DNA from 4 places in the Neorhizobium sp. BETTINA12A genome. Region 1 is predicted to be linked to each of the others. Evidence: predicted binding sites of a transcription regulator. Region 1 holds the regulator's gene; each other region holds the start of a gene.
The links. The regulator LexA, encoded in region 1, represses DNA repair genes until DNA is damaged. The targets are predictions, from matches to a motif close to TGTTCNNNNTGTGTTCNG.
Positions count from the first base shown of each region.

Region 2: a site for LexA is predicted at 3,585-3,602, ahead of MOV61_RS07585 (YifB family Mg chelatase-like AAA ATPase). Genes of this name have one in related genera too.
Region 3: a site for LexA is predicted at 2,853-2,870, ahead of MOV61_RS23475 (sel1 repeat family protein). Genes of this name have one in related genera too.
Region 4: a site for LexA is predicted at 3,917-3,934, ahead of MOV61_RS22295 (glycosyl transferase). Genes of this name have one in related genera too.

Region 1 is NZ_JALBGW010000018.1:744-5,923, forward strand. It holds gene MOV61_RS07765 (VOC family protein) at 1-813, opposite strand, end outside; gene lexA (transcriptional repressor LexA) at 1,014-1,733, shown strand; gene MOV61_RS07775 (ComEC/Rec2 family competence protein) at 1,714-4,221, opposite strand; gene gltA (citrate synthase) at 4,510-5,180, shown strand, end outside.
Region 2 is NZ_JALBGW010000017.1:34,634-39,813, forward strand. It holds gene MOV61_RS07570 (peptide chain release factor 3) at 1-174, opposite strand, end outside; gene dut (dUTP diphosphatase) at 273-743, shown strand; gene cysK (cysteine synthase A) at 873-1,841, shown strand; gene MOV61_RS07585 (YifB family Mg chelatase-like AAA ATPase) at 1,956-3,491, opposite strand; gene gshB (glutathione synthase) at 3,686-4,636, opposite strand; gene MOV61_RS07595 (cupin domain-containing protein) at 4,711-5,180, opposite strand, start outside.
Region 3 is NZ_JALBGW010000139.1:4,278-9,457, forward strand. It holds gene MOV61_RS23445 (hypothetical protein) at 65-355, opposite strand; gene MOV61_RS23450 (hypothetical protein) at 440-706, opposite strand; gene MOV61_RS23455 (hypothetical protein) at 793-1,008, opposite strand; gene MOV61_RS23460 (hypothetical protein) at 1,096-1,311, opposite strand; gene MOV61_RS23465 (hypothetical protein) at 1,400-1,624, opposite strand; gene MOV61_RS23470 (DUF2147 domain-containing protein) at 2,197-2,535, opposite strand; gene MOV61_RS23475 (sel1 repeat family protein) at 3,059-3,325, shown strand; gene MOV61_RS23480 (pyridoxal phosphate-dependent aminotransferase) at 3,516-4,625, opposite strand; gene MOV61_RS23485 (LysR family transcriptional regulator) at 4,672-5,180, opposite strand, start outside.
Region 4 is NZ_JALBGW010000122.1:8,494-13,673, forward strand. It holds gene MOV61_RS22280 (tetratricopeptide repeat protein) at 24-1,859, shown strand; gene MOV61_RS22285 (4-(cytidine 5'-diphospho)-2-C-methyl-D-erythritol kinase) at 1,865-2,794, shown strand; gene moaB (molybdenum cofactor biosynthesis protein B) at 2,791-3,339, shown strand; gene MOV61_RS22295 (glycosyl transferase) at 3,343-3,861, opposite strand; gene MOV61_RS22300 (PA0069 family radical SAM protein) at 3,994-5,151, shown strand.

The DNA of each region.
Region 1 (5,180 bases):
GCCCTCCCGGCGGACGAATGCGACGTCATTAGCAGCAAGGGTGATCTCTGTCACGGCAAGATCGGCGGTTTTGAAGATGACCGCCCGGCCGCGCAGTCCTTCGGCGCCCGGGGTCGGCTGAACCGCAAATTCCGCCTCGAGCTCCCGATCCTGCAGGATCCGGATGCGGGCATTGGCCGCGGCAAGCTGGAGCGGTGCAGCCTCCGGCGCGGCCTTGGTCAGCAGCACCTGTTCGACCAGCGGAGCGAAATCGGCAGGTGTCGGGGCCGACAGGATGATTTCGCTCAGGCCGGTGACGGTATTGGCATGCCGCTCCAGCTCGCGGTCGGCAGGCAGCGGGTTGATGCGCTGGCAGGAAAACAGGAAGAACTCGGGCGCGCGGTCATCGCCGGCGAATGCCAGCCGGAAGCTCGCCTGCGTCTCGGAACCGTCGGCCAGGATCATGCCGCGGGAAAATTCCAGCACGTCGCCTGCCGAAACGCCGCGCATCTTGAAACGCGCATGATCGGCCATCGCATCGCGGGTCGCGACAACGAGAGCGGAAAAGCCCTGCCGGTTGGACGTCTTGCGGAAGGCGAGATCGCGAGCCGTGAAAACGTTGCCGCGCTTTGCCGCAACACCCGCATGGCGTCGGTTGGCAAGAGCCAGCGGCTCCAGGTAGGTCCCATCCGAGAAGAACACGCAAGCATTGGCGGTGCCGAAAGGATGAAAAGCATCCGGCGCAACTGTAAAACCGAGCTCCGTGAGCCGGGAACGCGCAGCGGTAAGTCCCGCCACCGGCAGCACGAGATGATCGATCGGTCTTGCGTTCACGCGAGGGCCCCCTGAATTGGAATCGCAAAGCTACTTTGGCAGCGGGCTGGCGCCGCGCAAGTGGTGTGACACCAGATATCTGGCACGCATCTATGAAGAAAAAATCATCATACTTCACAGAAATTTAGGGACTTGCGGAACACATATGGAACATATAGTGTCCGTTCTGGATTTGTTTCCGACTCTGAGGGTGCCAAAAGATGCTCACGCGCAAACAACAGGAATTGCTTCTGTTCATTCACGAACGCATGAAAGAATCCGGTATCCCGCCGTCATTCGACGAAATGAAGGACGCGCTCGACCTTGCGTCCAAGTCCGGAATCCATCGTCTGATCACGGCGCTCGAGGAGCGCGGCTTCATCCGCCGCCTGCCGAACCGGGCCCGCGCGCTGGAAGTCATCAAGCTCCCGGAAGCCTATTCGCCGAGCATTCAGCCGCGGCGCGGTTTTTCGCCCAGCGTCATCGAGGGCAGCCTCGGCAAACCGCAGCCGGCCGCAGCACCTCAGAAACTCGCGGCCAACGATGGCTCGTCGAACGCCACGACCGTTCCCGTCATGGGCCGCATCGCCGCCGGCGTGCCGATCTCGGCGATCCAGAACAACACGCACGACATCTCCGTGCCGGCCGAGATGCTCGGCTCCGGCGAGCATTACGCGCTGGAGGTCAAGGGCGATTCGATGATCGAGGCAGGCATTCTCGATGGCGACACCGTGATCATTCGCAACGGCACGACGGCCAATCCCGGCGACATCATCGTGGCGCTGGTGGACGATGAGGAAGCGACGCTGAAGCGTTTTCGCCGCCGCGGCGCCTCGATCGCGCTCGAAGCCGCCAACCCCGCCTACGAGACCCGCATTTTCGGGCCTGACCGGGTGAAGATCCAGGGCAAGCTCGTCGGCCTCATCCGCCGTTATCACTGATTAGCTGCCGGAGCGGTTCCGGCAACGCGTTGTCGAAACTCTGGCTTCGCCAATCGTAGTGGCGGTGCCTAGTCCAGGGCCGGTCCTCGGCCGCCATTGCGGCACGGACCTCCCAGCGTCGCATGTCGCCCGTGCCGTTCAGCGAAATCTCCAGCGCGCCGGTCTTTCTAAGCGTCGCGCCATTGATCATCAGTCCGCCGGACCGGCATCGGTCGAAACGTGCCCGCGGGGCGATGACAAGATCGGCGGCGTCGCAGGCAGCGCCGGCGTAACGGCCGTCTTCTACGGCCACGATGATGGCATTGCCCGTGCTTGCGGCGCACCAGGCCTTAGGCTCGCAGGTGAAGCGGTCGGAAGTCACCTGGCTTATTCGCAACCTCACTGTTTCGAGTTCCGCCGAGGTCAACTCGCGGCGCTTATCGTTTTTTGCGCCTGCTGGTTTGCGGTCGGGCGGCTTGTCCCTGGCCGGCGACATGTCCGGTTTGGTCGGGTCGCCGAGCAGAAGCGCCCTCTTCCACTGGTCGTAGATGAAATCAGGCGGGCGGGTGCGGTTGGTGGAAACCCGTTCCCCGTTTACGAGCGCCACCATTGTCCCGTCTTCCGAGACCAATATATCCGCCAGAGGCGTCGATCGCTCATGCCAGGAAAGCAGCAGAGCGGTCACCATCAGCGGCGGACCGATCAGCCTTAGCTTCGTCCTGAGCAGGGTCAGCAGCAGGAAGCCTGCCGTTGAGACCGTCAGGAACCATGGATGCTGGCGGCCTATCCCGACATCGCCACCCCAGGCAGCCACGTGCCCGGCAATAGCGATCACCGCTTCCAGGCCAAGGCCCATGAGCTTCATGAAGGGAGCATCAAGGCCGAAGGGCATCAGTAGCATGCCGACCAGACCGGCCGGCATCACCACGAAGGAGATGATCGGCATGGCTGCCAGGTTTGCGGCGAGGCCATAGGTGGCGATGCGATGGAAATGCTCGACCGAAAACATCGCGGTCGAAACGCCGCCGATCAGCGAGGTGACGAAGACGCCGGCTGCGAAATTCCACGATGCCAGGATCGGCATCACCATGCGGTGGCGGAACGGCAGAGGCTGAGGATCGCGGCCCTCGGCCCTCTGTTTCCAGAGCGCGTAACCGGCGACCAGGGCAACGGTGGCGGCAAACGACATCTGGAAGCTCGGCCCGAGCATTTCCGAGGGCGACATGGCGATGATGACGAGCGCGGACAGCGCCACATTGTGCAGGCTGATCGACGGTCGGTCGAAGAGGACGGCAACCAGCATGATTGCCATCATGATGTAGGCCCGCTCGGCCGAAACGCCGAAACCGGAGATCAGGTAATAGGCGGTGACCATTATCAGGGCGCCGAGTGCGGCGATCTTCTTCACCGGATAGGCGTGGCCGAAGCCCATAAAGACCGCGAGCACGGTCCGCACGCCGACGAAGAAGATACCGGCGGCGAGCGCCATGTTCAGTCCGGAAATGGCGACGATATGGGCTAATCCCGAAAGCCGTAAAGCTTCGGTCGTTCCCTTGGAGATTGCCCGGCGTTCGTCCGTCACGATTGCCGCGGCAAAGGCGCCGGAATCTCCCGGCACGGTCTCGCGGATACGGGTGGCGATTGCGCTGCGGAGATCGAAAAGCCGGCTTTCGATGTCGGCAATCCAGCTCCGGGTCGACGGACCGGCAGCCTGTTTTTTCGGCGCTCCATAAAAAAATCCGACCGCGCCGATGCCGTCGAAATAGGAGGAGAAGGCAAAGTCGTTGAGGCCAGGCAGTGCAGGTCCGGAGGGTGGTGAAAGGCGCGCGCGGCCGCTGATCGTCTCGCCGATCTGGGCGGGCTCATGTCGAGACCTTGCAAGCAGCGATACACGCTCCGGCGGGCGCCTGACTTCCGGATTGGATGTCCGGTCGATAAGGACGACATAGCGCCAACGGCCCTGGGCATCGATCTCCCTGCGCTCGACCACGCCGGCAAGTTCGGTTGTCACCGGCGTATCGAGAACGACGGTGGACCGCCGCCACGTCTCGAACTGTGCCAGCATCATGCCGCCCAGAAAGAGCGCGACACCGAGCGGCAAGAGATGGATCGTGCCGGAGCGGTGGCGCGAGACGATCACGAAGATCGTACATACGCAAAAAACGAGGAAAAACGGCCAGAACGCAGGGTTATAGGGCAGTGCGAACCAGCAGACGGCCCCTGCCCCGACGACGACCGGCAGGAAAAGGAAGCCATGGCCATAGACCATCTCCTCTTCCAGCATGATCGGGAAACTGCGTAGCAACCGATCGAGGCGCCGGCTCGCGGAGCGGCGAAAGCCCCCGTCCAGCGTATGGACCGGCGGGCGGCGCTCGATCGCGGGGAAAAGCTCGGCCAGATTTCGGAGCTTGCCCGAGTCGGGAGCGCTTGTGTTTATGCGGGGGTCCGGCGGCCGGGATATCAGTTTCCCTGCCTTGGCATGCGTCGGAAATGCATTTTCCTCCGGCATGAAACGCTCTGTCCGCCCCACCGCCAGACATGCGGCAATACAACCTGCGCGTTTCTTCTTCGGTCGTCAACTGGCGGTTAAATATCGGGAATTCCGAGCCACCGAAAGGGCATGCAACAGGAAGTTGGACATCCAAGCAAAAGCTGTTGCTCAATAATTTTTCGCGCTGCACAAAATGCCGTCACGACAGCTTGGCATCAGCTTTAGGATCATATAGCTAAACTGGTGGACGCTTAATTCTTGTGGCGCTTTTAGGGCGCCATGCCGCCAAAAGGTTGGAGGATCAGCATGACGGAAACAAGCGCAAATCTGGTAATCGGTGACAGACAAGTCGATCTGCCGGTCAAGTCGGGGACCATCGGTCCCGATGTGGTCGATATCGGCGCTCTCTACAAGCACACCGGCACCTTCACCTACGACCCCGGCTTCACCTCGACGGCGTCTTGCGAATCCAAGATCACCTATATCGATGGCGACGCCGGCATCCTGCTGCATCGCGGTTATCCGATCGAACAGCTCGCCGAGCACGGCGACTTCCTGGAAACCTGCTACCTGCTGCTTTACGGGGAACTGCCGACCGCTGCCCAGAAGAAGGACTTCGACTATCGCGTGACCCATCACACGATGGTGCATGAGCAGATGAGCCGCTTCTTCACCGGCTTCCGCCGCGACGCCCATCCGATGGCCGTCATGTGCGGCTGTGTCGGGGCGCTGTCTGCCTTCTATCACGACTCCACCGACATCACCGATCCGCACCAGCGCATGGTCGCTTCGCTGCGCATGATAGCCAAGATGCCGACGCTTGCCGCGATGGCCTACAAGTACCATATCGGCCAGCCCTTCGTTTATCCGCAGAACAACCTGGACTATGCGTCGAACTTCCTGCGCATGTGCTTTGCGGTTCCGTGCGAAGAGTATGTGGTCAATCCGGTGCTGTCGCGCGCCATGGACCGCATCTT
Region 2 (5,180 bases), on a different contig from region 1:
CCAGTCGGACCGGGTCTGAATACGGTCCCTCTTCGCCTTCACCTCACCGGCGAGCTGGATCGCGCCGCCGAACAGCAGCAGTTTTTCGGTCAGCGTCGTCTTGCCCGCGTCCGGATGGGCAATAATTGCGAATGTGCGGCGGCGGGAAACCGCCTCGGCAATCGTTTCGGGCATTTTTTCTAGATCCTTTACGTTGCCGCGTATCTAACGACTCCGTGGATAACTTTCAATTCGTGTTTGACCGGAGCGACCGTGGGTCGACAAATGACATGATGAACATTCACGCTCCCTCCTCGCCGAAGCTCAATCTCGTCCGCCTCCCGCACGGCGCCGGCCTCGATCTGCCGGCCTATGAAACCGCCGGCGCTGCCGGCATGGACCTGCGCGCCGCCGTCGAGGACGACATGCCGCTGACAATCGCACCCGGCAAAAGGGCACTGGTGCCGACTGGCTTCATTTTCGAAATACCGGAAGGGTTCGAGGCGCAGGTGCGGCCGCGGTCCGGACTTGCCTTCAAGAACGGCATCACCTGTCTCAACACGCCGGGCACGATCGACAGCGATTATCGCGGCGAGGTGAAGGTGCTGTTGATCAATCTCGGCGACGAGGATTTCATCATCACCCGCGGCATGCGGATCGCGCAGATGGTGATCGCGCCGGTGATACGGGCTCGGGTAACCGAGATTACGGAAACCTCGACGACGGCACGCGGTGCCGGTGGCTTCGGCTCGACCGGTCTTTGAACGCAAAGGCGTTTTCGTTCCCGACCACTTCCGGGAACAAAATTTCCATTTCTCTTTCCGTCCGGTTCCGCCTTGCTGGCATTCGTGGGGAACACGCCCTAACTTCTCTCCAAACTCAGGGAGAGCACCATGCCAGAGACCAGAAAGCCGGGCCGCGGCCGAATCTATTCCTCGATCACCGAAACCATCGGCGACACGCCGATCGTGCGCCTCGACAAGCTGGCCAAGGAAAAGGGCGTGAAGGCCAACCTTCTGGCCAAGCTCGAATTCTTCAATCCGATCGCTTCGGTGAAGGACCGTATCGGGGTGGCGATGATCGAAAGCCTGGAGGCCGAAGGCAAGATCACGCCCGGCAGGACGACGCTGGTTGAGCCCACATCCGGCAATACCGGCATCGCACTCGCCTTCGCGGCCGCCGCCAAGGGATACAAGCTGATCCTCACCATGCCGGAAACCATGTCGATCGAGCGCCGCAAGATGCTCGCCCTGCTCGGCGCCGAACTGGTGCTGACCGAAGGCCCGAAAGGCATGAAGGGTGCGATCGCCAAGGCGGAAGAACTCGCCGCTTCGCTTCCGGATGCAGTCATCCCGCAACAGTTCGAAAATCCGGCCAACCCCGAAATTCATCGCAAGACGACGGCCGAGGAAATCTGGAACGATACCGACGGCAAGATCGACATCTTCGTCTCCGGCATCGGCACCGGCGGCACGATCACCGGTGCCGGCCAGGTGCTGAAGGAGCGCAACCCGGCACTCAAGATCATTGCCGTCGAACCGGAAGAATCGCCCGTGCTCTCCGGCGGACAGCCCGGGCCGCACAAGATTCAGGGCATCGGTGCAGGTTTCGCTCCGAAGATCCTGGACACGCACATCTATGACGAGATCATCACCGTCAACAGCGGTGAGGCGATGGAGATGGCCCGCCTGGTGGCCAGGCTCGAAGGCGTACCGGTCGGCATCTCCTCCGGCGCGGCGCTGCAGGCCGCCATCGAAGTCGGCAGCCGCGAAGAAAACGCCGGCAAGACCATCGTCGTCATCATTCCATCCTTCGCCGAGCGTTATCTGTCGACCGCGCTTTTTGAAGGGTTGGGGAATTAGTGGGTAGTGGGTAGTGGGTAGTGGGTAGTGGGTAGTGTCGGGCAAAGCGGGCGGCATACAAGCTGCCGAGCTCCATCCACTAATCACTACCCACTATTCACTGCTCACTCGCTCTCACGCCGCGGCCGTCGCCAGCCGTTCGCCGGCCATGCGATAGGAAATCGCCTCGGCGAGATGGAGGCGGCCGACGGTATCCTTGCCGTCAAGATCGGCGAGCGTGCGGGCGACCTTCAAAATGCGGTGGTATCCGCGGGCTGAGAACTTGAGCTTTTCCGCCGCATCCCTGAGCAGCTGGAGACCGCCGGGATCGGGTTCGGCTATCTTCTCGATCAATGCCGTCGAGCAGCGGGCATTGGTGAGCACGCGCGGATAACCGGCCTGTTCGAACCGCTCCCGCTGCCTGTCACGCGCGGCCGCCACGCGCCTGGCGACATCCGCGCTGCTTTCCGCCGGCCTCGGGCGAATGAGATCGGCGGCCGAGACTGCCGGTACGTCTATGCGGATATCGATCCTGTCCATCAGCGGCCCTGAAATGCGGCCCTGGTAGTCCGACATGCATTTTGGTCCACGTGCGCAGGAATGGCCGGGTTCGCCCGCCATGCCGCAGCGGCATGGGTTCATGGCGGCGACGAGCTGGATACTGGCGGGATAGGAAACCCGGTGGTTGGCGCGGGCGATAATGCATTCGCCGGTCTCCAGCGGCTGGCGGAGCGCGTCCAGCGCCTGCGGAGAGAATTCCGGGAATTCGTCGAGGAACAGCACGCCGTGATGGGCAAGCGATGCCTCCCCGGGCCTTGCGCGCAGGCCGCCACCCACGAGCGCTGCCATGGTGGCCGAATGGTGCGGCGTGCGGTAAGGCCGGCGATCGGAAAGCTTGCCGCCGGAAAGCTGGCCGGCGATCGAATGGATCATCGACACTTCCAGCAGTTCGGCAGCCGAAAGCGGCGGCAGGATCGACGGCAGCCGAGCGGCGAGCATGGATTTTCCGGAGCCGGGAGGGCCGACCATCAGAAGATTATGGCCACCGGCGGCGGCGACTTCCAGCGCCCGCTTGGCGGTTTCCTGACCTTTGATGTCGACGAGATCCGGCAGATTGGCAGGCAAGGCGCGGATTGCCGGCTGTGGACGCGAGATGACTTGGGTGCCGCGGAAATGGTTTGCGAGCGCGATCAGGCTGCGTGGCGCGATGATATCGATATCGGCCCCTGCCCAGGCAGCTTCCGCGCCGCTGTCAGCCGGGCAGATCAGGCCCTTTCCCAGAGCGTTTGCGGCGATTGCCGCCGGAAGCGCCCCGGCCACAGGTGCAAGCGTGCCGTCGAGGTTCAGTTCTCCGAGCACGACATAACCGGCGAGTGCATCTCCGGGAACGGCGCCCAACGCCGCCATCAGCGCCAGCGCGATCGGCAGGTCGAAATGCGATCCTTCTTTCGGAAGGTCGGCCGGCGCCAGATTGACGGTGATCTTCTTCGGCGGCATGGCAAGGCCCGAGGCATGCAAAGCCGCCTGCACCCGCTCGCGGCTCTCGGCTACCGCCTTGTCCGGCAGGCCGACGATATGCATGTTGATCTTGCCCGGCCCGACCATGACCTGCACGTCGACCGGAACGCCTTCTATGCCCTGGAACGCAACTGTGCTGACGCGCGAAACCATATCCACCCCGCCCCTAACCTCATGTCCAGGACGCCAGCGATACACGCTTTCCGTGCCAGGAATTGCAATCTGGCATAGAAATAAGAATGAAACAAGAACATTAATCGAACAACTTCACGCATCCGCTGCAAGTGGGTTGCGGGCGGTTGCAGCGCGAGAACAAAGGCGAACCGTATCCGAAACGCCTGCCTCCATCAGGCGCGTTTTGCCTCGATTGCATCCCAGAGGAGGCTTGCGACGTCGGCGCCGCCGAACTTCTTGACTTCGCGGATGCCCGTCGGGGATGTGACGTTGATCTCGGTCATGTAGTCGCCGATGACATCGATGCCGACGAAGATGAAGCCGCGTTCGCGCAGGGCGGGTCCGATGCGGGAGCAGATTTCCTTCTCGCGCGGCGTGATCTCGGTCGCCTCGGCGCGGCCGCCGACATGCATGTTGGAGCGGCTGTCGTGTTCGGCGGGAACCCGGTTGATCGCGCCGACTGGTTCGCCGTCGACCAGAAGGATGCGCTTGTCGCCCTTGCGCACGGCCGGCAGATAGGCCTGGGCGATATAAGGTTCGCCGCGATACATCTGGCCAAACATTTCGAGCAGCGACGTGAAATTGCGGTCGTCCCGGGCGGAATGGAAAACCCCGGCGCCGCCATTGCCGTAGAGCGGCTTCAGGATGATATCGCCCATCTCCTCTCGGAAGCGGGCGATTTCGCCCGGATCGCGGCTGATCAGCGTTGCCGGCATCAAATCGGCAAATTCGGTGACGAAAATCTTCTCCGGCGAGTTGCGCACCCAGGCGGGGTCGTTGACGACAAGCGTTTTCGGGTGGATGCGCTCAAGCAGATGGGTCGAGGTGATATAGCCCATGTCGAAGGGCGGATCCTGGCGCAGGTGCACCACGTCCATCTCCGACAGATCGATGCGCTCCTTGTCGCCGAGCGTGAAATGATCGCCCTTGACGTCGCGCACCTGCAGCGGTTCGACGGCAGCGAAGATCTTGCCGTCGCGCATGGTCAGGCGGTCGGGGGTATAGTGAAACAGTTCGAAACCACGCGCCTGCGCTTCGAGCGCCATGGCGAAGGTGGAATCGCCGGCAATGCTGATGCCGGAAATATGGTCCATCTGGAACGCGACCTTGCGGATTTTCGCCATGACTTCAGCCCCCTAGGATTGGCCCGCCTGATGTAGGATGGCGAGCCCCCAAAGGCAACTGCAATCGGCCGATATCACGCGGAGATGCCGACCTGCGTCTTTGCCCGCAACATGTTACGCAGCCGGAAAAGCATGGCGATCGGCTTCGGGAAAGGCCGGCGGATGAATGCTACCTTTTTCAGATAGTTGTCGATGCGCCAGGTGGCCCAGGTCCGGCCCTTGAAATAGCCGACATCGCCTGCCGTCAGCGTGCGCTGCGTGCCGTCATCGGCAGTCACGTGCACTTCGCCCTCAAGGATCACCACCGTTTCGTCCCAATGGAAGTACCAGCGGAACTCGCCGGCCGTGCATTCCCACACGCCGGTCGTGGCGCAATCGTCTTCTGCGGTGGAGTGGGAGGCGGCACGCGCGCGCGGATCACCGGCGAGCACCCATGTGGGCTCGATCGGCATCGGCTTCATCTCCAAAGAATGCGGGCAGGCGCCGATGAACGCCTTAACCTTCGGTTTCTCCGGCGTGTCTGACCTGTATCTGAATGCGATTG
Region 3 (5,180 bases), on a different contig from region 1:
GCCCGCGGCAGCGAGTTTGCGACCCGGCCTGCGGACATATGTTCGGTATCTTGATTAACGGCGGTTAGTTCGGACGAACTGCGCCTTCGTAGTAGTCGCCACGGTTCAGCGTGACCGTGCCGTCGAAGCCCTTGCCGGACTGATCGGCGCCGGTGGCGTGCGAGATCGAGCCGGTATAACCGTAGCTGACGGGATGGTGGCCCTTCGGAGCGGTCTGGTGGGCAGCGGAAGCCTGTTCGCCCGGAGCCGGTTCGACGGCGCCTTCGTAATAGGTGCCGCCGCTGGCAAGAGCGGCCGTGGCGAATGAAGCGGTAGCGATCAGCGTAGCAGCGATCGTCGAAGTGATCTTGGACATGATCCTATTCCTTTTCAGAGTGATCCGCGGCTTTAAAGTTTGCGACCTGGCCTGCGGACGGTTGTTTCGGTGGAATGAATGCGGTTAGTTCGGACGAACCGCGCCTTCATAATAGTCGCCACGGTTCAGGGTGACCGTGCCATCGAACGACTGGTTCGACTGGGCCGAAGCCTTGGTGCGGGCGATAGAACCGGTGTAGCCGAAGCTGTCGACGCGGGCACCGTGAACGGCCTGAGCCTGTTCGGTGGGCTGTGCGCCTTCATAATAGTCGCCTTCATCGGCAAGAGCGGCGGTGGCGAACGAAGCCGAAGCGATCAGGGCTGCGGCAATAGCGGAAGTGATCTTGGTCATGATGATAATCCTTTCAGAGTATTCCGCGGCTCATGAGTTTGCGACCTGGCCTGCGGAAATTGTTTCTGTATCTTGAACGTCTGCGGTTAGTTCGGGCGGTTGGCGCCGTCGAAATAATCGCCGCTGTTGACGTCGGCCTTCTGGGCTTCGGCCTTCTGGCCGATACTGCCGGTCTGGACCTGATCGGTCGTGGCGGAAACCTTGGAAGCGCCTTCGTAATAATCGCCTTCAGCGAGGGCGACGGAGGCGAAGGAAGCCGAAGCGATGAGAGCTGCGGCAATTGCGGAAGTGATCTTGGTCATGATGGTAGTCCCTTCAGAGTGTTCCGCGGCTGATGAGTTTGCGACCTGGCCTGCGGATTGTTGTTTCTGTGTCTTGAACGTCTGCGGTTAGTTCGGGCGGTTTGCGCCGTCGAAATAGTCGCCGCTGTTGACGTCTGCCTTCTGGGCTTCGGCCTTCTGACCGATGCTGCCGGTCTGGACCTGGTCGGTCGTGGCGGAAGCCTTGGAGGCGCCTTCGTAATAATCGCCTTCAGCGAGGGCGACGGAGGCGAAGGAAGCCGAAGCGATGAGGGCTGCGGCGATTGCGGAAGTGATTTTGGTCATTGTGATAGTCCCTTCAGAGTGTTCCGCGGCTCATGAGTTTGCGACCTGGCCTGCGGATTGTTGTTTCGGTGTTTTGAATGAGCTGCGGTTAGTTCGGGCGGTTTGCACCTTCATAATAGTCGCCGCGGCCGATCGGAGCCTGGATCTGGTTGGCAGCCTGTTGATCCTTCGCAATGCTGCCGGTCTGAACATGGTCGACAGTCGCGGAGGCCTTGGAGGCGCCTTCATAATAGTCGCCTTCAGCGAGGGCGACGGAAGCGAAAGAAGCCGAAGCGATAAGGGCTGCGGCGAATGCGGAAGTGATCTTGGTCATTGTCTTTATCCTTGGAGTATGTTCGGTTCGGTCTTGGGTCGAACCAGAGTGAATTTCTGTTTGCGATGCTGATATCGGACCGATCGGTTCGATCCGAAAGCCCCACTTTTGGCGACTGTTGTCAACGAAACGTTGACAGCCAAAATCGGCTTTTAAAAATGCACGTTAAAAGTGCTAAGCAAGCTAATTTTTTTGAGCCTGCCGTAAATAAACCGATTAAGTTACAATTTGGTAAGATAATTATCGACTAATATCAATAGCATAGATAGGTCGGACAGAATTTGCATCGCCTGCGTGTGTGTTTTGGCCGAATAAGGCTTTTTTGGGACTTTTGTGCGGCATAAATTGCGTTCAAGGCCTATTCAAGCTTTTCACAAAACTGTGACATCCAAAAATCCGCCGGACTTGGTGGTCAAATCCGATGCCGTTTCCGTGATCATGCTGCCTTTTGTTGGTGCGGCGCAGCAAAAAAATCAGGCAGTCCTTGACGTCGCGAGACGAAAAATGGCCGCGACCTTTGTCGGCGCGACCATTTCTGCACTTCTTATATAAGGAATATGGGCGGGCCGACCTTAGAGGCGTGTCCAGGTCTGCGATTTGCAAAAGATCGCGAGGACGCACCCCCTCATCTTCAACGAATTGCCGCTGACCGAGCCGGAACCGCTATAGGTCTTGTCGTCCGCCGGGTCGGTGATCTCGCCGCTATATTCGCCGTCCTTGCCGGAGAGCTTGCCGATCTGCTTGCCGGAATGTTTGCCGGTCTTCAGCGTCACGCAATAGGCGGTGTCGCATTTGCCGATCGCTGCGGTCTCGCCGCTGGCGGTTTTCCAATTGCCTTCAATCGGCTCTGCGGCCTGGGCCCCAGCTGCGGCAAGTGTCAGCGCGGCAGCAAGCATCAGTCTGCGCATCATGATTGTTTCCTCCTTTGCTTCCGCCGTCAGACCTTCTCAAGCGATAGACGGCGCGGTTTCCTCCAATTCGCACCCCTTTGCGCGAACCCGGTTTGAAATTTATCTTACCCGTACGTAAAGGTAAATATCGGATTGGCTTGGAAAACGGGGGATTTACAGCCTCGGGGAGGGGCCAGGTTTTCCACAGATCCACGATGCGACCCGGATTCGTAGTTAGCGATCAGTTTAAATCCGTTTCTAAATTTTTCGTAAAAATCTCCGCAAATTCCTTAAAATGCAAGGCATCCCATGTTTAACAAAAAGCCAAGTTTACCAAGCGTTTGTACTTTGTTTTCGTTGAATTAATCATGCTTTTTAGGCGTCTTTTGGAAGGTTGGGCGCATAGTGAAGTCATCAAACGAGCGGGAAAAACCGCCGGCCGGAAGGATCGAAACAGCCGCTTTAAGACGGCGATCCGGACGGAGCCCGAAAGGGCAAAAACAGGGCAGACGACGAACAACAGGCTTTAACAGGGATCAAACCGATGGCACGCTTTGAAATGAACAATTCCGGAATGGCCACCATGGGTGGCGAAACCCGCGCCGACACTTTCTGCGAAATGGGCCTGATGTACGCGACCGGCCGTGGTTGCGACGTCGATCTCGTTTCCGCCCACAAATGGCTCAACATCGCCGCGATCAAGGGCTCCGACCGCGCCGCCGAACTGCGCGCCGACCTGGCCCAGACGATGAGCAAGATGCAGCTGGCCGCAGCCCTTCGCGCCGCTCGCGAATGGATGACCATGCACTGAGCTCCTCGAGGGAGCGCTGTGGTCGAAGAATTTGACCGGCCCCGCAAGAGGGCCGGCGGGAGAACAATCCAAAAGACATCAACCCAAAAGGGGATCGGGAGACAGGGCGGTCGGGTCTGGACGGGGACGACGCCTGAAATTGAGACCGCGACCGGCAGGAACAAGGCCGGCGCGGTCATTTTCTTTTGGCCTATAAGCTCTTCAGCACCTTCGGCAGCGCTTCTTCAAGCAACGCCATGTCCGGCTCCGGTCCCGTGCTCACGCGGATGCAGCGGTTGAGCGGTGCGACACCCGGCATGCGGATGAAAACCCCGTGCTCCATCAGCCCATCGACGATCGAGCGCGCATAGGCGCCGTCGCGGCCGCAGTCGATCGCCACGAAATTGGTGGCAGACGCCAGCGGCTTCAGGCCGTTGGTTTCAGCGATGGCGGCGATCCGTTCCCGCGAGGCCTTGATCTGTCCGATCACCTGGGAGAGGTAGGCCTGGTCCTTGAATGCCGCGAGCGCCGAGGCGACGCCGATCCGGTTCATGCCGAAATGATTGCGGATCTTGTCGAAGGCCTCCGCCGTGCCGGGCGTTGAGATCGCATAACCCACCCGCGAGCCGGCCATGCCGTAGGCCTTCGAGAAGGTTCGAGTGCGGATGATGTTCGGCCGGTCGATCAGGGCGGCGATATCGGGCGTCGCGCCGGCTGGCCCCGTCTCGCAATAGGCCTCGTCGAGAATCATCAGGCAGGTTTCCGGCAGCGCCTTGGCAAACGCGACGATGCTGTCGGCATCCCACCAGCTTCCCATCGGATTGTCGGGATTGGCGAAATAGACGAGTGGCGCGTTTTCGCGGCGAACGGCTTCCATCAGCCCATCGAGATGCTCGCGGTCGTCGACATAAGGCACCGTCACCAGCCGGCCGCCGTGGCCTGCGACATGGAAGTTGAAGGTCGGATAGGCACCGAAGGAGGTGACGACCGGCATGCCCGGCTCGATCACCATCCGGACGATCAGCCCGAGCAGGCTATCAATGCCTTCGCCGACGGCAATATTGTTGACCTGACAGCCCAGATGCGCCGCAAGCGCCTGCTTGAGCTCGAAATTTTCCGGATCCGCATATTTCCAGGTGCTTGCGGCCGCTGCGCCGATCGCCTCGATGACGGAAGGCGCCGGTCCGAAACCGTTTTCATTGGCGCCGATGCGGGCCTTGACCATGAGGCCGCGATTGCGCTCGATGGCTTCGGGGCCGACGAAGGGGACGCTGGCGGGAAGGGCGCTGATCAGCGGTGTGAAGCGCGAGAATGCAGGCATGGATTTCAGTTCCGGTTCTCTAAAACCGGCACACAATAAGATCGATTCATCGGTAAGCAAGTCTGCTTGCTGCCGATTGCGCCCTCTCGCCGATGAATCTTCTCTCGTGGCCTTTGAAAAGCGCTCCAAGGCCTTCGATCACCTGGCGCACCTCCGGCCGGTGCCGGTCGTCGTCATTGGCGACGATCCACATCGTATAGGTGAGTTCTTCGATGATGCCGCCCTCGCGCACCAGGCCAGGGACCTCATCGCCGATGAAGCACGGCAGGACGCCGCGCCCGTTGCCGCCGGCAATCAGCCGCAGCAGCAGTTCCGGCGAATTGGTCCAGGTGCGGATATCGGCCTCGTGATGCTGAAACACCCATTTGTCGGCCGGCGAATGGGAGCTTTCGGTGCCGATCGAAACCCACGGCATGGTCTCGTCTTCGGCAAGGCTATACGCTCTATATATACAGTGTGAGACAGCGACCGATCGGCGGATCGCCACATTGCCGGATTCGGGCCTTCGGCCGACGATCCCGACATCCGCCTCGCGATAGGTGAAATCGAGCCCCT
Region 4 (5,180 bases), on a different contig from region 1:
ATGCTCTTACGAAAGGCATCTTTATGCGGCGGAAATCCAGCCTTCTTCTGCTCTCCAGCGCGGCGCTCGCAACCGTCCTCATGTTCGGGACGGCGGCCAGTGCGGCGACGGCGGAAGCAAAGCCAGCGGTGAAAGACACGGTGACATTCGGTCCCGGCAACGTGAAGACGTTTTCCGGCGCCTTTCTGGCGGCCCGCACTGCCGACGTCGACCACGACTACGACACCGCGATCGCGCTTTACCGCAAGGCGCTGGCTTTCGATCCCGCCAACCTGGAAATCCGCGAGAGGCTGATGATCTCGCTGCTGCTCAACGGCGATTTCGACCAGGGTCTCGCCGAGGCCAATGCGCTGAAGGATGACAATGCCGTCGAGCGGATCACCAAGATCGTCCGCGGCCTCGATGCCCTGCGTGACAAGAAGTTCGACACCGCCAAGAAAGTGCTTGCCTATGAGGGGCCGAACGATCTCGACCGGCTGACCCACCAGCTCCTTTCCGCCTGGGCGGATGTCGGCGCCGGCAAGGGCAAGCAGGCGATGGCCAGCATCAACAACCTCAAGGGACCGCCCTGGTACAAGGTATTCACCGACTACCATCTCGGCGCCATGGCGCTGGTGACCGGGGATATCGGCACCGCACGGCAGCATCTCAACACCGCCGTCACCAACAAGGAAGCCGTCGCCACCGCGCCGGACACGTTTATGCGCGCCGTCATGGCGCTTGCGCGTCTTGAAGCGGCTGCCGGCAACAAGCAGAAGGCGCTCGACGCGATCTCCGTCGGTGACGGCATGGTCTCCAATTATGCGCCGCTGAAGGCGCTGCGCCAGAGCATCGAAAAGGGCGAGAAGCCCCAGCAGCAGGTGAGCAATGCTGCCGAAGGTGCAGCCGGCGTGCTGTTTTCAATCGGCGGCGCGCTGAACCGCCAGGGCGCCGAAGACATGGTCTCGCTCTACCTGCAGATCTCCCACGCGCTCGACGCCAAGAGCGCCGACACGCTGATCCTGCTCGGTGGCATCGCCGAGAAGCTCAAGCAGCCCGATCGCGCCATCAAATTCTATGCGAGCGTTCCGGCCGATTCGCCGATGCGCCGCATTTCCGAACTGCAGCTCGGCGTGACGCTTTCCGACACCGGCAAGGTGAATGAGGCCAAGCAGCACCTGAAATCGCTGATCGAATCCGATCCGTCGGACATCCGCAGCTATATCGCCTACGGCAGCGTGCTTTCCGACGCCAAGGACTACAAGACCATGGCCGAGACGTACGACAAGGCGGCCGAGGTCATCGGGCCGGTGCCGAAGCCGGGCGACTGGACCATCTTCTTCCAGCGCGGCATCGCCTACGAGCGGCTGAAAAACTGGGAGAAGGCCGAGCCGAGCTTCCGTAAGGCGCTCGAGCTCAACCCTGAACAGCCGCAGGTGCTCAACTATCTCGGATATTCGCTGGTCGACATGAACAAGAACCTCGACGAGGGTCTCGGCATGATCAAGCGGGCCGTCGATGCGCGACCGGATGACGGCTACATCGTCGATTCGCTCGGCTGGGCCTATTTCCGCATGGGCAAGTTCGACGATGCCGTGACCGAGCTCGAACGTGCCGTGCAGCTGCGCGCCGGCGATTCGACGATCAACGATCATCTGGGCGATTCCTACTGGCGTGTCGGGCGCAAGCTCGAAGCCGTCTATCAGTGGAACCGGGCGCTGATCTCGGAAGGCGAGGATATCAACCGCGAGCAGATCAAGGAGAAGATCGAGAAGGGCCTGCCCCCGCTCGATCCGAACGCGACGACTGCCGACCGCAGCCCGTCCGAACCCGTAGCGCCCGCTCCGCCGGCGCCGGCCAATCCTGACAAGAAATCCTGACGCCTATGTTTCTGGGCAATTTGTCATCCGACAGCCGGTTCGCCGACGAGGCGAACCTTTTCGAACTCGCGCCCGCCAAGATCAATCTTGCCCTGCACGTGACCGGCCAGCGGGCCGACGGTTATCACCTGCTCGAAAGTATCGTGACCTTTGCCGACACGGGGGATCGGCTCAGCTTCAGCGATGCTGACGCAGACGGCCTTTCCTTTTCCGGCCGGTTCGCTTCGCTGCTGCCGACATCCGTCGAGGGCAAGCATGGCAATCTCGTGCTGAAAGCCCGCGATCTCTTGCGCAAGGCGCTGCAGAATAAAGGCGTTTCGCCGCCGCCGGTTGCCATTCATCTTGAAAAGAACCTGCCGGTTGCAGCCGGTATCGGTGGCGGTTCGGCGGATGCGGCGGCAACGCTGCGTGGCCTGATGCGCTTCTGGAACGTTGGGCTGCCGGCCGAAGAACTGGCAGTGCTTGGTCTTTCGCTTGGCGCCGACGTGCCGATGTGCCTGAAGGGCGAACCGCTGATGGCCAGGGGGATAGGCGAAGAGCTGACTGCCCTTCCCGACATGCCCTCGTTGTCGCTGGTGCTCGGCAATCCGCTGGTCGGGGTCTCGACGCCGGGTATCTTCCGTCGCCTGACCCAGAAGGACAATTCGCCGATCGGCGCGCTCGACGGCGACTGGATCAGCTTTCTGAAGATGCTGCGCAACGACCTTGAGCCGCCGGCGCGCTCGCTGGTGCGCGAAATCGACCAGATTTCCAGCTTGATCGGCGCGGAAGGCACGATGCTGACGCGGATGTCCGGTTCGGGCGCCACCTGTTTCGGGATATTTCCTTCCTTCGAAGCGGCGGAAAAGGCGATGGAGAACCTTAACGGCCAGAAGCCGGAATGGTATTTTCAGGCGGTGAGAACCGTTGGCCAAAGCCCTGAGAAAACCCCATGAACCGGATCGACGACACCCGTTCCTTCATCCCCGTCGGCATCGCCGTGCTGACCGTCTCCGACACGCGCACGGCGGCCGACGACAAGTCCGGCGATACGCTGGTGGCGCGGATCACCGAAGCCGGCCACCAGCTCAAGGCGCGGGCGATCGTGCCTGACGACAAGGACCGGATTGCCGGCCAGGTGCGGGAATGGACGCTCGATCCGGATATCGACGTGGTGATTACCACGGGCGGCACGGGCTTTACCGGCCGGGACGTGACGCCGGAGGCGCTGGAGCCGCTGTTCGAAAAGCGCATGGACGGCTTTTCGGAAGTGTTCCACCGGATTTCCTACGACAAGATCGGCACGTCGACGATCCAATCGCGGGCGACCGGCGGGGTGGCGAACGCCACCTTCATCTTCGTGCTGCCGGGCTCGCCCGGCGCCTGCAAGGATGCGTGGGACGGCATTCTGAAGGCGCAGCTCGACTACCGCCACATGCCCTGCAATTTTATCGAGATCATGCCACGGCTCGACGAGCACCTGAAGCGCGGCGGCAAATAGGCGCTACCTGACCGCAGCCGCCACCCAGGCCGGGATCATCTCGCTCGAAAGCTTCGACACCTTCTGGCCGCGCGCCAGCGTTTCCAGGTTCATTCCCGATTTTGCCAGCGCGATCGCCTGCCGCTTCGGCAGCAACATGCCGTATTCCAGCGGCGGTACGGCACGACCGATGCGTTTGAAGAACGGCCGCCGGTAATTGCGGGCCGGCGCGAAGCGGGCCGGCTGCTTGTTGAGCGCGATATATTCCATCACCTCATCGATCCAGCCGCCCTGCGGCCGGGAGCCGGGCTCGACCAGCAACAACCATTCTCCCCGGGCGCCGCGCAAAATATCCTTGATATCCCAATGGCCATAAAAACGGCAGCCGGCCGCATCGGCAACGCGGGAGGAACCATCCCGCGAACCGTGATCGAGCACCACGACATCGCTCACAAGCCCCTCTACCGCAGCGGGAACGAGCACCGAGAGCGTCTGCGCCAGCTCGGATTCCTGATCGCGGCATTCCATGATGACAGTCAGCATTCCTGACATGTAACGCATAGCAACACGGAACGCCAGAAACGCGGGCCGCGAATTTTGTTCTTGCAATGTTCTCATTTCAGCGCTAGGAATTTAATCATCAGGAACGGGGATTTCCCCTTCAGGAGCTAACCCATGAACGAGCTGCATCAATTGCGGCAGGACGCTTTCGCGCCTGCTCATACGGCCGATATTGCCGATGCGTTGGTCCAATCCTCCGGTCTTCGGGTGGAGATCGACCGGCGTCGCGGACGCGGCGCGGGGCTCAATCCGAGCGGCCGTTTCGAGGAGGAGCGCCGCGAGGCCTTCGACGACGGCTGGCAGACGCTGGAGGAGCTCGAACCGTTCAGGACCGAGGTGCAGGTGGAAAAGCCGCGCACCGCGATCACCCGCAACGAATCGCCGGACCTTTCGTTCGACCGCTCGATCAATCCCTATCGCGGCTGCGAGCATGGCTGCATCTACTGCTTTGCCCGGCCGACGCACAGTTTCATGGGGCTTTCCCCGGGCCTTGATTTCGAATCGAAGCTGTTCGCCAAGCCTGACGTGCCGAAACTGCTCGAACGGGAGCTGAGCCGCCCGGACTACAAGGTGCGGGCGATCGCGATCGGCACCAATACCGACCCCTATCAGCCGATCGAGCGGGAATGGCGGATCATGCGGCAGATCCTCGAAGTGCTGCAGAAGGCCAATCATCCCGTCGCGATCGTCACCAAGTCGGCGCTGATCACCCGCGACATCGACATTCTTGCCGACATGGCATCCAAGGGGCTCGCGAAGGTCGGGATTTCGGTCACCACACTCGACCGCAAGCTTGCCCGCACTATGGAGCCGCGCGCCTCGACCCCTCCCAAGCGCCTCACTGCCATCAAGGCGTTGACCGATGCCGGCATTCCGACCGCGGTCATGGTGGCACCCGTCATTCCGGCGCTCAACGATCATGAGATCGAGCGTATCCTGGACGCCGGCCATGCGGCCGGGGCGACGGAGGCAAGCTACGTGCTTTTGCGCCTGCCGCTGGAAGTGAGCCCCCTCTTCCGCGACTGGCTGCTGCAGAACTACCCGGACCGCTACCGGCATGTGATGTCTCTCGTCCGCTCGATGCGCGGCGGCAAGGATTACGACGCCGAATGGGGCAAGCGGATGAAGGGCGCCGGTCCCTATGCCTGGCAGATCGGCCGCCGTTTCGAGATGGCGACCAAACGGCTCGGCATGGTCCGGCGCGGCCTGCCGCTGCGCGACGACATCTTCCTCCGCCCCGACGGCGGCGGCATCCAGCTCTCGCTGCTCTGACCGGACTTTATTCCGGTTCGATTTTAATT